3 regions of the Neobacillus niacini genome follow, and region 1 is predicted to be linked to each of the others. Evidence: predicted binding sites of a transcription regulator. Region 1 holds the regulator's gene; each other region holds the start of a gene.
What was found. The regulator Rex, encoded in region 1, represses fermentation and respiration genes when NADH is low (regulators of the CRP and FNR family bind a similar motif). The targets are predictions, from matches to a motif close to TTGTGAAATATTTCACAA.

Region 1 (7,540 bases):
CTGTTAAGCCTGCTCCCTCCTGAAGAACTAGACATTTTATTGGGACAATCGCTTGAAAAAATGACACCGTTAACCATTACCAACCGGGACGAACTTCTAAATGAAATTCAAATGGTTCGAAAACATGGAGTTGCAATGGCAGTTGGAGAACTGGATGAAAACGAAAACGGCATTTCTGCACCTATTTTTGATCAAAGTAAGAATCTGGTAGCCTTTATCAGTGTCTGTGGTCCAAGCTTTCGATTTACAAAGGAAAAAATGGCAGCATTAACCGGCCGTTTAATCAATGCTGCCCAAGAAATTACCAATTATCTTGATTAAATCAAAAAATGGGGACAATCCTACAGCGTTAAAGCGGTGGAGGATTGTCCCCAAAATTTTATCTTCCTATAGTGCTTTAGGAAGAGTTTCCGTAGTTTCTTTGGAATTTTCGACAGGTTTCTCCCCTATCGTTTTATCGTATTTTTGCGGATTCAAACAGATTTTCACAAGAGATCCAAATACCACTAATCCTAAGAATAGTGCGGGTACACCACCTAGGTTGTTAAGCATTTTTACTCCATCGATACTAGCAAAACTAATCATGGACCAAGAAATCAAACTAACAGCAATTCCCCATAAAACTTTAACCAATAGTCCTGCTTCAGGCTTTTCAGGTGTAATACCCGTTGAACTGATTCCACTCATAGCTGCCACATTGGAATCGCAGGCAGTAACAAACGTGATAAAGAAGACGAATAAGAAGAACGGAATAATAACTGCGGCCCAAGGTAAGTTAGAGAAGAATTCATAGATGACGGCTTCAGGTCCACTCGTTGCAAGGGCATTTGAAAGGACGCCATCAACCATATCCATTGAAATAGCCGTTCCACCAAATACACTCATCCATATCATCCCAAATACTGCTGGTAGAACAAAGTTAACTAATATAACGGTTTTCACTTTGTACCCATAGGCAATTCTACCAAGGAATAGTGATAAAATTAACGCCCATGCAAACCAACTCGCCCAATAAAAGGTTGTCCACCACTGCGGCCACGGGTCACCGGCTGCTGCCCCCGTAAATAAACTCTTCTTGAAAAACTCTGTAAGGTACACACCAAACGCTTCTGTACTAGAATTTAAGATGAAAGGAATAGGACCAACTAGAAAGACAAAGGCTAAGATGACATAAAAAGCTTTCATATTGATATCAGAGAGGATTCGAATACCTTTCATCAAACCCGTTGCTGCTGAGATTAAGAAGGTGACGGTCACAACTGCAGCGACTATTCCCCATAATACCGGTGAAGAACCAATACCTGTTATGTGTTCGATTCCTCCAGAAAGAGTCAAAATACTAGTACCCATCGAAGCAGCCATTCCTAGGGCTAATGTATACAAACAAATCGCATCGATGATTGTTGAAGTACTCTTATTAATCTTATTACCAAAAAGCGGCGAAAGCGTGGAGCTTAAGCTATAGGGTTTTTTCATATTGTAATAGACAAACGCAAAGACAACAGCAGGTACACAATAGATTGCATATGGAGTGAACGTCCAGTGCAAATACAAGGTCGACAAAGAGAACAAAGCCGCCCCTGGACTATTCGGATCAAGGCCAAGCGATTCCGGTGGTGTGGATAAATGGTAGATTGGCTCTACAATACTCCAAAAGGTAAGAGTGGCGATGGTAGTAGTTAAGGTAATGGCAAACCAATTCGAGAATTTTAGCATCGGTTTCGCATGTTCCCCACCAATTCGAACATTTCCAAGCGGTGAAAAGTAAGCAAAAATACATCCACCAACCATAAGTAAACCGCCTAAGCTAAATAACCAGCCTAAATTTGCAATCACCCAATTATTTGCATTCGTCGTCATACTTATAAAGCTTTCCTTATTCGTGAAACTTAAGATAGATGCCCCGATTAACAATAGAAAAGGCGGCCAAAAAACTGCATGTCTGATATTATTCAAAATTCTTCCCCCACTCACTTGAGATATCGCTTACATTTCTAAATATTTTTCTTAAGATGTAGTATTTCTAATTTGCCAATAAGGTTTTGCTCAGCCCTCCTTATTCCATCAGTCTGTTCGCATTATGAACTTAAAGTGCACGTAGTGAACCTGTTGTTTTGATTATAGAAGGGACAGAAAATTGTGTCAATAAATAATTAATATATTTTGAGATAATTCTGTAAATTACTGCTTAATAACAGCCAATAAATATATAAGAATTTACTAATTTACATGAGAAACATGAAATTATCCTTTATGTTAAAGAAAAAAACCACTCCCTAATTTAATAGGAAGTGGTTTTTGATATAGATATAAATTTTTCACTGACTACTTCACAGAATGAAGGAGAAATAGCAATAAACTATTTCTCAGATGCTTGGCTCAAAAGCCTTACATCATGCCGCCCATTCCACCCATACCGCCCATGTCAGGCATTCCGCCTTGACCAGCTGGTTCTGGCTTGTCAGCAACAACTGCTTCAGTTGTTAAGAACATTGCTGCTACAGACGCTGCGTTTTGAAGTGCAGAACGAGTAACCTTAGTTGGGTCAACGATACCAGCTTCGATCATGTTTACCCACTCACCGCTAGCAGCGTTGAAGCCTGTTCCAACTTCTTCGCGCTTTAAGCGGTCAACGATTACAGATCCTTCAAGACCAGCGTTGTGAGCGATTGTACGAACTGGCTCTTCGATCGCACGTAAAACGATGTTTACACCAGTTTGGATATCGCCTTCAGCTTGGATTTCAGCAACCTTGTTGTATACGTTAAGAAGGGCAACACCACCACCGGATACGATACCTTCTTCAACCGCAGCACGAGTTGCGTTTAAAGCGTCTTCGATACGAAGTTTGCGCTCTTTTAATTCAGTTTCAGTTGCAGCACCAACTTTGATAACTGCTACACCGCCAGCTAATTTAGCTAAGCGCTCTTGTAATTTTTCACGGTCAAATTCAGAAGTAGTTTCTTCTAATTGAACACGGATTTGGTTAACACGAGATTGGATCTCTTCAGTTGCACCAGCACCCTCAACGATTGTTGTGTTTTCTTTCGTTACAACAACCTTAGAAGCGCGTCCTAAAGATGTGATTGTAGTAGTTTTCAATTCACGGCCAAGCTCTTCAGTGATTACTTCACCGCCAGTTAATGCAGCGATATCTTCAAGCATTGCCTTACGACGGTCACCAAAGCCAGGAGCTTTAACAGCAACTGCATTGAATGTTCCGCGAAGTTTGTTCAATACTAAAGTAGAAAGTGCTTCACCTTCGATATCTTCAGCAATTAACAATAATGGTTTGCCTTGTTGAACCACTTGCTCAAGGACAGGAAGGATTTCCTGAATGCTTGAGATTTTTTTGTCTGTGATTAAGATATATGGATTTTCTAATACAGCTTCCATTTTATCTGTGTTTGTTACCATGTAAGCAGAAGTATATCCGCGGTCAAATTGCATACCTTCAACCACATCTAACTCAGTTGTGAAGCCTTTTGATTCTTCGATTGTGATAACGCCGTCGTTACCAACACGCTCCATCGCTTCAGCAATTAGTTGTCCTACTTCTCTATCATCAGAAGAAATAGCAGCAACTTGTGCGATAGACTCTTTGCCTTCGATTGGCTTAGAAATAGCCTTTAAGCCTTCAACTGCTACAGTGACTGCCTTTTCAATCCCTTTACGGATACCCATTGGGTTAGCACCCGCAGTTACGTTTTTCAAACCTTCACGGATCATTGCTTGAGCAAGAACCGTTGCAGTAGTTGTTCCGTCACCGGCAACATCGTTTGTTTTGCTAGCTACTTCAGCAACAAGCTTCGCACCCATGTTTTCAAATGCATCTTCTAATTCGATTTCTTTCGCGATTGTTACACCATCATTTGTGATAAGTGGTGAACCAAATTTCTTTTCAAGAACCACGTTACGTCCTTTAGGTCCAAGAGTAACTTTTACTGCATCTGCTAACGCATCAACACCACGAAGCATTGAGCGGCGTGCTTCTTCACTAAATTTAATTTCTTTAGCCATGTTCAAAAAACCTCCTCGTATTTTTTAAACTCAATATTGTTTTTAAAAAATCCTTATTGTCCAACTACAGCAAGGATATCGTTTTCGCGTAAAATTAAATATTCGTTTCCTTCAAACTTCACTTCTGTACCAGAGTATTTTGAGAAGATAATACGATCGCCTACAGAAACTTCAAGAGCAACACGTTCGCCACTTTCAAGCACTCGGCCTGTACCTACGGCAACAACTTTTCCTTCTTGAGGCTTTTCCTTAGCTGAGTCTGGTAACACGATACCGCTTGCAGTTTTTTCTTCTGATTCGACAAGCTCAATGACAATACGATCACCTAGTGGTCTTAACAAATCAAACAACCTCCTCAAATAGATATGTAATTCTGACTTATTAGCACTCTCTTAACATGAGTGCTAACACAATTCTTATAATAATAAATGGAAAAAAATTTTGCAAGTATGAAGCAGTAATTTTTTATAATTTTTTGCAACCTTACAAGTATGTGATTTACAAGCAGGAATATACATAGTTTTTAAAGAGAATCTTTAAAATTGAAACAACCCTGCCATTATTAGTAGAATGAAGAATAGGGTAAAATATTTTCATTAGCTGCCTAAAGGAGATTTATTAATTTGAAAAGGGAATATTGGATTATTTTAATTGTCTATATAGCCATGCAGTTATCAAGCCTAGTAGGAATTCCTGGACTGATGTTCCTATTTGGCTATTTAGGGATGAATCAAGGGCTCGTTGTTCCCTACTGGTTAATTTTCAGCTTCACCCTTGCTCTAATCATCATTTTGTTCGTTTTAAGAACAGAAATGAAGAAATCAGGATTGAATGAAAGGGGCAGTTCCTTTGGCTTTGCCGCCGTCTGGGCTGTATTTGGGGTATTTCTAGCTTTATTCGCACAAGCTCTCGCTGCAAATATTGAACGGCTTATCGGGGTTGAGATGGGCTCAGAAAACACACAGCAAATTCTTACCATCATCGAATCCTTTCCGCTGGCCATCTTAGTAAGTTCGGTAATTGGCCCCATATTAGAGGAAATTGTTTTTCGAAAAATTATTTTCGGTACTCTCCATAAACGACTTAACTTTTTCTTCTCAGCGTTAATCAGTTCTGTTGTTTTTGCCTTAGCCCACATGGAGCCGCATCATATACTGCTCTATTCCGCAATGGGCTTCACTTTTGCATTTCTTTATGTAAAAACAAAACATATCCTTGTACCGATTTTTGCCCATGTTGCGATGAATACATTAGTTGTCGTTATTCAGTCAGTTTATAAAGATGAAATTAATGAAATCATTCGTGAGGCAGAAGCTATTCAAAACTTTATCGGAGGCTTTCTATGAGACGTTCACCCTTGTTTTCCGGGATTATTTATATCGTGCTCGGCTGTTTATTTACTTATTTTGCAATTGAAGATGTCACCCTAAACGGATGGGGGTTCTTCAGTTATCTGCTCGTTATTCTAGCGACTTTCGATTTCGGATCTGGTTTAAGAATGATTTTCTTTTACAATCGGTATAAAGACAAAATAAAAAAATAATCATTTAAAAAGCCTTTTCACTTTTTCATGTGAAAAGGCTTTTCCTTTATTCTTCTATTTCCTCTGTTGGGTAGTGTTTCAGGAAGTAGATAAGTGATTGTAATTCGACGGCCAAATCGATATGATGGACCCTTATGGATGAAGGAACATTTAAACGTGCAGGGGTAAAATTTAATATCGCTTTAATATTGGATTTTACAAGTCGATCTGTAATCACCTGAGCGACTGGAGCAGGTACCGTCAGGATTGCAACATGAATATCATCATTGCTTAATACCTTCTCAAGCTCATCCATATGGTACACGGGTACATCCCGGATTGTCGTTCCCATTTTGTTCGGATCCACATCAAACGCACATTCTATCTTTGTATTATTATTCTTTAAAAAGTTATAATTTAGAAAGGCAGTTCCAAGATTACCTACCCCAATTAACGCTACTTTTGTTAATTCATCTTGATCCAGTGTTTTTCGAAAGAAGGTTAATAGGTAGTTGACATTGTAGCCATATCCCTTTTTCCCTAATGCACCAAAATAAGAAAAATCCCGGCGAATCGTTGCTGAATCCACCTTCACTGCCTCACTTAATTCTGCAGAAGAAACCCTCTGTTTACCTGAAGAGTGAAGATTCTTTAAAAATCGATAATATAAGGGCAGCCGTTTCGCTGTCGCTTGTGGTATTTTCATTGTTTCGTTACTCATACTCTCCCACCCCTCATAAAAAGTTGTTCATTTATCTAACTTGTTCGGTTCGGTGGAAATCCCCATTTTTCCCACCAGTTTTTTCAACCAAATAGGTTTTTCCAATAACCATACCTTTATCTACTGCTTTACACATATCATAAACAGTAAGTGCGCATGTGGAAGCAGCTGTTAACGCTTCCATTTCAACACCTGTATTTCCTTTTGTTTTGACAGCAGCTGAAATATTCAATGTATAAGCGGCATCGTGTTCCTTTTCCCATGAGAATGATATATTAACTCCCGTCAAAGGTATAGGATGGCACATCGGGATTAAATCCCACGTTTTCTTTGCCCCCATTACCGCAGCAACTTGTGCTACTGCAAGAACATCGCCTTTTTTCATTTCATTATTTGTTATTTTATCATATATTTCTTTACTAACCGTAATGCTGGAATGAGCAAGTGCCGTACGAGCCGTTTCTGGCTTATCGCTAACGTCCACCATTTTCGCTCTTCCTTCTTCGTTAAAATGAGTAAATTCAGACATAAACAGTATCCTCCCACAAAATCATACTATATTTTTAACATTTTGTCTGTGAAACTTTGAGCGAATGATGACGAATTTACATTTTTTTCTTTAAGTATTCCTTCTTATTTTCTCCAATGACATCCCACTTTATTGCCGACATTGGTGGAATAAGGTACACTTGTTTTAGTAATAGAGGTGAAAAAAATGATATTATTACAAGTTAATCAACTAGCAAAATACTATGGTGCAGACCTTATTTTATCGAATATAAAATTAGAATTACAAACTCGGGACCGTGTTGCACTTGTCGGGCGTAACGGTGCAGGGAAATCGACATTATTAAAAATTATTGCTGGGCATTTGTCACATGATGGCGGCGAAATTATTAAGCCAAAAGGGGTAAGCATTGGCTATTTGGCCCAGAATACTGGACTAGAATCAAATTTATCGATTTGGGATGAAATGCTGACCGTATTCGAATCACTAAGAGCTATGGAAGCGTCACTTCGACAACTCGAGGTTCAAATGTCAGATCCTGCTGCAATAGCGGACACAAGCAAATACGAGAGAATCCTAAATGAATACGATCAACTACAAGTGAAATTTAAAGAACAAGGCGGTTATCAGTATGAAGCAGATATTCGTTCTATCCTGCACGGATTAAATTTTCACGATAATACTGTAATGATCTCTTCTTTAAGCGGCGGGCAGAAAACGCGCCTTGCCTTAGGGAAACTCCTTTTAACCAAGCCAGATATTTTAATCC
Region 2 (4,500 bases), 2.7 Mb from region 1:
CCCGTCCTTCATCGGCTCCTAGTGCCAAGGCATCCACCGTGCGCCCTTTCTAACTTAACCTAAATGGTTATACTCTTAATAAATAAGAGAGAAAAACTAATGTGGCGATTCTCGGTTTTACTTTGACTTCTTCTTACGATTATCTAGTTTTCAAAGAACGAATTTGATAGAGAGATTGCACTCTCAAAACTAAACAAACAAGTAACCATCAACGTTTTTATCAGTCCACAAGGACTGCATTATCCTTAGAAAGGAGGTGATCCAGCCGCACCTTCCGATACGGCTACCTTGTTACGACTTCACCCCAATCATCTGTCCCACCTTAGGCGGCTGGCCCCTAGGGCAAAACTTAACTTCCTATAATTCTAATAAGAGGTTAAGTTTTGCCCCAGGTTACCCCACCGACTTCGGGTGTTACAAACTCTCGTGGTGTGACGGGCGGTGTGTACAAGGCCCGGGAACGTATTCACCGCGGCATGCTGATCCGCGATTACTAGCGATTCCGGCTTCATGCAGGCGAGTTGCAGCCTGCAATCCGAACTGAGAATGGTTTTATGGGATTGGCTAAACCTCGCGGTCTTGCAGCCCTTTGTACCATCCATTGTAGCACGTGTGTAGCCCAGGTCATAAGGGGCATGATGATTTGACGTCATCCCCACCTTCCTCCGGTTTGTCACCGGCAGTCACCTTAGAGTGCCCAACTGAATGCTGGCAACTAAGATCAAGGGTTGCGCTCGTTGCGGGACTTAACCCAACATCTCACGACACGAGCTGACGACAACCATGCACCACCTGTCACTCTGTCCCCCGAAGGGGAACGTCCTATCTCTAGGAGTGTCAGAGGATGTCAAGACCTGGTAAGGTTCTTCGCGTTGCTTCGAATTAAACCACATGCTCCACCGCTTGTGCGGGCCCCCGTCAATTCCTTTGAGTTTCAGCCTTGCGGCCGTACTCCCCAGGCGGAGTGCTTAATGCGTTAGCTGCAGCACTAAAGGGCGGAAACCCTCTAACACTTAGCACTCATCGTTTACGGCGTGGACTACCAGGGTATCTAATCCTGTTTGCTCCCCACGCTTTCGCGCCTCAGCGTCAGTTACAGACCAGAAAGCCGCCTTCGCCACTGGTGTTCCTCCACATCTCTACGCATTTCACCGCTACACGTGGAATTCCGCTTTCCTCTTCTGTACTCAAGTCCCCCAGTTTCCAATGACCCTCCACGGTTGAGCCGTGGGCTTTCACATCAGACTTAAAGGACCGCCTGCGCGCGCTTTACGCCCAATAATTCCGGACAACGCTTGCCACCTACGTATTACCGCGGCTGCTGGCACGTAGTTAGCCGTGGCTTTCTGGTTAGGTACCGTCAAGGTACCGGCAGTTACTCCGGTACTTGTTCTTCCCTAACAACAGAGCTTTACGACCCGAAGGCCTTCATCGCTCACGCGGCGTTGCTCCGTCAGACTTTCGTCCATTGCGGAAGATTCCCTACTGCTGCCTCCCGTAGGAGTCTGGGCCGTGTCTCAGTCCCAGTGTGGCCGATCACCCTCTCAGGTCGGCTACGCATCGTCGCCTTGGTGAGCCGTTACCTCACCAACTAACTAATGCGCCGCGGGCCCATCTGTAAGTGTCAGCGTAAACCGACTTTCAACTTTCCCTCATGAGAGGAAAAGGATTATCCGGTATTAGCTCCGGTTTCCCGAAGTTATCCCAGTCTTACAGGCAGGTTGCCCACGTGTTACTCACCCGTCCGCCGCTAACCAAGAGGTGCAAGCACCTCAAGATTCGCTCGACTTGCATGTATTAGGCACGCCGCCAGCGTTCGTCCTGAGCCAGGATCAAACTCTCCAAGAAAGTTGATTTAGCTCATTTGTTACGTTGGCTAGTTTCTAATAGAAGAAACTAATATTTTTTGTTAACGTTCTTGTTTGTTTAGTTTTCAAAGAACAAATTTGCTAGGTTAATAGCAACATGAAATATAATACTATATTCACTTCATGGAAGTCAATATTAATCGTTTTTTTTCTAATTATTGACTTGCTCTCGAAGGGAACTTTTATATAATAACACCTCAATCGCATCCGATTCAATAGTAATATTTTCCAAGTCAACCTTTAAACACTAAATTTATATTATATATGCAAATGTAAGCATAGACTTGAGATTTAAAAGAACGCGGGGAGATCCCACGCGCCCTTTTTGCTCTTTCATTATGACATTATCCTTTTTTCCCCTTCAATCGCTTTGATTGGATTAATATTTTGTGTAAATTCAAGTGTACCTATATATACGCCATTTTCATCCCTAACAGCAAAATAGCGAATATATACATATTTATCACGGAACTTAATCCAGAAATCTTCTGTATCTTTCCTGCCTGCTTTAAAGTCAGCTAACAGTTCCTCCACTACATGTACACTTCTTGGTGGATGGCAGTTTTGAACGGTCCGACCTATAACCGCCTTTGTACGAGCAAAAATTCTTTCTTTTCCATGAGAGAAATAACGGACCACATCATCTTGATCAATGAACGTGATATCTACCGGTAAATGGTTTAATAGCAGTTCTAGTTGCTTTAATGATAATAATCCTGTTTCCATCTTAATGTACCCTTCTGAGATGGCTTTCTCATCCAACGCATGTCTTTCAGGCTTCCAAACCTCTGTAGGCGCAATTAGGCAATATCCAATTTCATCACTTTCCCGTGCAATTTTAACCCATTCATCTTCTGTAAAATTGTTCAATGCCATCGGGAAAAGAATGTTTTCTTCTCTGTAGATCATGGTAATAACTTCTTGTATGACAAAATTTATAACTTCAATTACGGCATGTTTGTCCCCATTATAAGAAGCTAATTTTTTCCGTGCGTCTTTTATAGCATCACGGATGAAGTCATTTATCCGCCACATATTGTTTGTTGGACCATATATGCCGTATGTTTCTAAATAAGGGAATATTAAATTCTCTTTCCTGCTATAGTGTTTATCGATATCGAGCAGTAAATTGATATCTTCTAAAAGGGAAAGTACGTTTTCTTGACTATCTTCCAACTCAAACTGGTCCAGATGGACTTTAAGTTGATTATTTACCAAGTTTTCTAATTCATTATTTTCCAATTTAAAGGTGTGTATCGGATGGCCTGGTTGTTCCTCTGGCTTATTCATTTTTTCTACCTCTTCGATTGCTCCTTTAAAAATTTCAGTATGCTTAGCATGTAACCGGTGCATTTCCTCTACTGAAAGATCTCCAAAATCATGCTGTAATTGCGAGATTTCATCTATGGTAATTTTTCCGATAAACGCATCAAAATGTGCTTTTACTTCTTTAACATTTTTTCCGGCATGGAGATCTTTAAAAATTTGTTTTAATATCGCTTGTCGTTTATTTGTAGTTGTCGTTTGTTGTTCACGGTTATTAATTATTTCACTCATTAGTATTCTCCTTCGCTAGTTGCTCTGTTTAAATGATATTGATAATGAATCTCATACATAAAATAACACCTTTTAAAAAATCTGTTTGTGATTAACATCATTGGTACAGAAATAAACTTTATAAATGTGATAAATTTAAGAACGAATTTTAAACAGAGAAATTGACAGTAGTATTTATCCATGTTATATTTATCTCGAATTAAAGATAAACAACTTCAAGATATCAGTTATCATCCTTACCTTTGGAGTGTATTGGACTTTAAAAGGAAAAACAAACGAAAAGATACTATTTGGAGGAATAAGCTTGAACCACTTAAAAGGGATACACCATGTAACTGCGATAACAAGCAGCGCCGAGAAGAATTATGAATTTTTCACTTATGTATTAGGGATGCGCCTTGTTAAGAAAACAGTAAATCAAGATGATATTCAAACCTATCACTTATTTTTCGCTGACGACACAGGTAGCCCAGGAACCGATATGACATTTTTTGATTTTCCTGGAATTCCTAAGGGTGTTCATGGAACAAATGAAATCTCAAAAACATCCTTCCGTGTGCCTAGTGACGCAGCAATTGATTATTGGGTGAAGCGTTTTGACCGATTGAACATAACCCATGCTGGAATTAAAGTGCAATTTGGTAAAAAAACACTTTCTTTTGTTGATTTTGATGATCAACAATACCAATTGATCTCAGATGAAAATAATGAAGGAGTTGCGGCAGGCGTACCTTGGCAAAATGGTCCAGTTCCTTTGGAGTATGCGATAACCGGGTTAGGTCCAATTTTTGTACGAATTGCTAATTTTGATTACTTTAAAGAAATGATGGAAAAAGTACTGTTTTTTAAAGAGATTGCTCAAGAAGGAGCCTTTCATTTATTCGATGTAGGCGAAGGTGGGAGTGGAGCACAGGTAGTAGTTGAATACAATGCGGTTCTACCGCAGGCGCGACAAGGATTCGGAACGGTTCACCATGCAGCATTCCGGGTTGAAGATCGTTCAGTTTTAGAAGAATGGGATCAACAAATGCGCAGCTTCGGATTCCAAACATCTGGATTTGTCGATCGCTACTTT
Region 3 (4,500 bases), 1.3 Mb from region 1:
GAAGAGTGTAACAGCGGAAAGAGGAACGATTAAAGTAATACAAGATATCTATCGTGCTTGGAAGGCGGTGAAATAATGTCAACTAAGAATATCGAAGAAAAACAGTACCTTCTTCGTTTTAAAGCTGATACGAAATCCCATCTTACTGTTATGGACAATGATATTTGTATGACAAAATGCCCTGATAAAATTTGCACCATCTTCTGCCCGGCTGAGGTATATAAATGGGAAGGATTACGGATGCAGGTTGGATATGAAGGGTGCCACGAATGCGGCAGCTGCCGGATCGGCTGCCCGTACCAAAATATTAAATGGGAATATCCAAAAGGCGGACATGGAATCGTATTTAGATTAGCATAATAAAGTTGAAGTGTTGCTTGCGAAAGCCGGCAGCACTTTTTTAATTATTTATTAACACTATATGTGGTTTTTTTCACAAGTGAGGTTAAAAAGAAGGTGAAGCAGAAGGGGGATATTTTTTGTGGTCTAACTGATTTTCTCTTGTAGGTTTAAAATGGAAAGTTGATCTTGTTTACTCGCAGAAACTAGAGAACAGGCAAGCTCGTGAGCACTGTCCATCGATATCATAGTTCGAGAACAATAGAATGGTTTTTTCCAATTCAAATCACCGTCACAATTTGAAGGATAGATACATACTTTCCAATGATAGAAAATCCTTGGCTGCGAGAGCTGTTCTCCTTCAACTGCAATGAGCCAGTGGGTGAAAGGTGAATCATTTTCATAAGAACTCAATTCTTTAAGTGCCAGCAGGTCGTTAAAACCAATTGGAATTAATGCCTTTTGATAAAAGTCATGATAATTAGGGGTTTTCAAGATTTTAGCCCTCCCTTTTAGGTTCTAACTATATTATATGATAGTTTTTAAGATTTTTTGATCAAAAATGTTAAAATTTTTCGAAAACTTTAGTGATTGCCATTATTAGTACTTTAATTCTTTGTCATCATGTGATGGGTGTCACAACAATTATTGAAACCAACTCTTATACTAAAGATAAGATTTTTAAAAAGAGGTGTTTGTAGATGAGCGGCTGTATGAGTAGTTTTGGAGGAACTTCCCCGGTAGAACTTAGTAAAGGGCTTCGTCAATTGAAGTCAGAGCATCCTCCGTTATTAGCACAATTAGAGGGATTATTTAATTTAACTAAGCAAATCCAAGAAGATTCTGGTATTGAAAATATATTTGAAGAATTGATTATCAAGGTTCATGAATTTAAGGCAGCGCTTGATCCGCATTCAGAACGAGAAGAAGGGGTTCTATTTCCAATGATGGGTGTATATATAGGCACAACATCTGGACCTATTGCAGTTATGGAATATGAACATGATCAGGCTAAGGCAAAAATTCACGAATTCCTGGAGAAAGCCGGCAGCAGTAAAACAGACCTAGAAAAGAAAAACTTAAGTGACTTAGTAAAGAATGCGTACTTTATCTTAACCGAGCATTTTGCAAAAGAAGAAAATGTCCTTTTCCCTATGGCAGAACGGATGCTTTCAGAAGATGAAAAAGAAGAGTTAAGCTGCAGAATACAGGAGATAAATTAAGGATGGGTACTAGAGCCCATCCTTTTCTATTCCTCTTGATTCCATTCTCGGACCATTTGATCACTTGGAAGGAGGAAAGCCAATAATCCCAGCAATGGCAGAAATCCAATCGAAGAAACCATGACTGACATACTAAATAAATCTGCTATATATCCCAGTCCTACTGAACCGATAGCCCCCATACCAAAGGCGAGTCCCACTGTTAACCCAGACATTGTTCCGATTTTCCCTGGTACTAGCTCTTGTGCAAAAACGACAGTAACTGAAAAATTGGTCATTAAAATAAATCCGGTGAGAGTTAGAAAGATAAATGCAATAAAAGATGGTACAAAAGGAATAAGTATGGAAAATGGTATAGTCAGTAACAACGAAACAGATATTAATTTTTTCTTCCCGAACCGGTCAGCCAGCGGACCGCCAAAAAACGTACCAAATGCTCCGGCAATTAAAAAGGCAAAGAGGAAAAGCTGTGATTCCTTAATTGTGAGGGAGTATTTTTCAATGGCAAAGAAAGCGTAAAAATTAGTCATCCCTGATATATACCATGATCTTGCAAATATAAGTAAAAGAATTAAAAATAAAGACTGTTTAACTTTTTTTGTTAGACCAATATTTTTACCTGCGGTTGGATTTTCCTTCTTTATGAAAGAAAGATTTTCAACTAATCTCTGTCTATACCAATTAGCAATATAGAGTAGTAACAATACTGCCAATGCTGCCACTAGCGAAAACCATGAAGCTCCTTTCTGTCCTAGTGGTACAAGGATTAGCGCGGTAATAAGCGGAGCTAATGCCTGCCCCGTATTTCCGCCAACTTGATATATCGATTGTGCAAGCCCTCTTCTACTGCCTGCAGCCATATAAGCTACCCTAGAGCCTTCCGGATGAAATACGGCAGACCCAAAGCCAATGAAAATGACTGACAAAACGATTAAACCAAATGAAGGTGCAAATGCTAATCCAAGAACTCCGCAAAGAGTTAAGGAAAGTCCTATTGGTAAAGCAAAGGGCATTGGTTTTTTATCCGTAACTGCTCCAATAACGGGCTGGAGGATTGACGAAACCATATTTAAGGAAAAGGCAATAATACCAAGCTGTGTGAAGGATAACCCCATTGATTTTTCAAGAATTGGAAACATCGCAGGAACAACAGCTTGTATGGCATCATTTAGTAAATGGCATATCCCAATAATAAATAGAATATTAAACATAGTCGTGTCTGAGGATTTTGCTGTATTTGCAGACACTGTAGCTGGTTGACTCATTATCTACACCCCTGTTAAGAAATTATCAATCTTTTAATAATCCTATCTTACATAACTTCTCTAAAAATGAGAAATGGAATGTTTCTAAGTTCGGAATAATTAAATATAATGAGGGAGAGGGACATTTATGAACGATAAAGGGGATTATAATGGAGAAATCAGTTGAAATTTTATTTAACGAACCTATTCTTAATTACTTTCTAGAAATCTTTCATTTGCAACCTGAGGTGAAAAAACTAGGAGATTTTGAGAATTATGTTTTCGAGGCTTATCGTGGGGACACCCCTGTGATTTTGAGAATCACACATAGTTCACATCGGAACAAGGATGAACTGCTTGCTGAGTTAGATTGGATGAATTATTTACATAAACAAAAAGTAAATTGCCCTGAGGCATTCAGCTCATTAAAAAATGAATTAGTTGAAGTCTTGTCAGCTAGTGATGGTTCGTATTTTTATGCCTGTTTGTTTTCCAAGGTACCTGGCACCCCTGTGAAAATTAAAACATCAGAATTTAATAATCAGTTATTTCAGGCGTGGGGCAGAGCGATAGGCCAGATGCATTCTATCACGAAGGAATACCAGCCCAGCAAAGAGATAAAGCTTCGCCCTACTTGGGAGGATGAGGAATTACTAGATATTGAAACCTATGTGCCAAATGAGAAAGAGGTTATTAAGAATACTAAATGGATCATTAAAAGGATAAAATCTCTTTCAAAAACCAAGGATAACTTTGGGCTTATCCATAGTGATATTCATTCAGGCAATTTTTTTTATGATGGTAATTCGGTTTATGTTTTTGATTTTGATGATTGTAGTTATCATTGGTTTGCTTCAGATATTGCAATCCCGCTTTATTATTCCGTTTTATATGGATACCATAGTGCTAGTATAATGGTGCGAGAACAGTTTGCGAGCAATTTCCTATTTCATTTTATAAAGGGGTATGAGGAGCACCACTTATTGCCAGAAGGATGGAAAGAACAGCTGCCATTATTTTTCATGCTAAGAGATATAACTCTTTACTCTGTCCTGCATAAAAAAATCTCACCTGAAGAAAGAGATGATGGAATAAATCAAATGTTAGAGGGATTGAAATCAAGAATTATAAAGAAAGAACCAATTGTAAAACTAGGTTAAATTGACACCAAACCAAAAGTTTTTTATAATAATCTTGAAGTCGAGATAATCAGAAAAGCAGAAGCACCTGTCCAAGGGCTTATGACCCTGGACAAGGTGCTGAGCTAGACATAAATAAAAAGGATGATTCACAATGGAAAATGATTCTGTTTCCCAATCACTGAAGCTTTATATTGTTTTATCCAGAGCTTATAAAGCAATTAATGAGCATGTTAATAAAGTTATTCAAGCAAGCGGATTAAATCCAACCGAATTTGCCGTATTAGAGCTTTTATATCATAAGGGTGATCAGCCTATGCAGCAAATCGGCGGGAAAATATTACTAGCCAGCGGAAGCATCACCTATGTTGTCGATAAGTTAGAACAAAAAGGATTTTTAGTAAGGATTGCTTGCCCTAACGATAGAAGAGTAACCTTTGCACAAATTACCGATAAAGGGAAAGAGTTTATTCAAGAAATCTTTCCAGAACACGCCCAGCAGATTCATTCACTGATGTCTAGTTTGACAGATTCTGAAAAACAGGAAGCAATTGA

Region 2: ACN6MT_RS16345 (DUF438 domain-containing protein) is a predicted target of Rex. The motif match lies at 3,550-3,567, and genes of this name have one in related genera.
Region 3: ACN6MT_RS25870 (hemerythrin domain-containing protein) is a predicted target of Rex. The motif match lies at 964-981, and genes of this name have one in related genera.

Annotation. Positions count from the first base shown of each region.
Region 1 is NZ_CP183883.1:581,518-589,057, forward strand. It holds gene ACN6MT_RS02555 (IclR family transcriptional regulator) at 1-321, shown strand, start outside; gene ACN6MT_RS02560 (BCCT family transporter) at 388-1,956, opposite strand; gene groL (chaperonin GroEL) at 2,389-4,020, opposite strand; gene groES (co-chaperone GroES) at 4,074-4,361, opposite strand; gene ACN6MT_RS02575 (CPBP family intramembrane glutamic endopeptidase) at 4,644-5,366, shown strand; gene ACN6MT_RS02580 (YdiK family protein) at 5,363-5,563, shown strand; gene ACN6MT_RS02585 (redox-sensing transcriptional repressor Rex) at 5,610-6,263, opposite strand; gene moaC (cyclic pyranopterin monophosphate synthase MoaC) at 6,295-6,792, opposite strand; gene ACN6MT_RS02595 (ABC-F family ATP-binding cassette domain-containing protein) at 6,979-7,540, shown strand, end outside.
Region 2 is NZ_CP183883.1:3,307,610-3,312,109, reverse strand. It holds rRNA gene ACN6MT_RS16355 (23S ribosomal RNA) at 1-60, opposite strand, end outside; rRNA gene ACN6MT_RS16350 (16S ribosomal RNA) at 250-1,848, opposite strand; gene ACN6MT_RS16345 (DUF438 domain-containing protein) at 2,205-3,425, opposite strand; gene ACN6MT_RS16340 (ring-cleaving dioxygenase) at 3,730-4,500, shown strand, end outside.
Region 3 is NZ_CP183883.1:5,280,221-5,284,720, reverse strand. It holds gene ACN6MT_RS25885 (FAD-dependent oxidoreductase) at 1-76, shown strand, start outside; gene ACN6MT_RS25880 (ferredoxin family protein) at 76-360, shown strand; gene ACN6MT_RS25875 (hypothetical protein) at 487-834, opposite strand; gene ACN6MT_RS25870 (hemerythrin domain-containing protein) at 1,041-1,562, shown strand; gene ACN6MT_RS25865 (MFS transporter) at 1,589-2,827, opposite strand; gene ACN6MT_RS25860 (phosphotransferase enzyme family protein) at 2,977-3,966, shown strand; gene ACN6MT_RS25855 (MarR family winged helix-turn-helix transcriptional regulator) at 4,100-4,500, shown strand, end outside.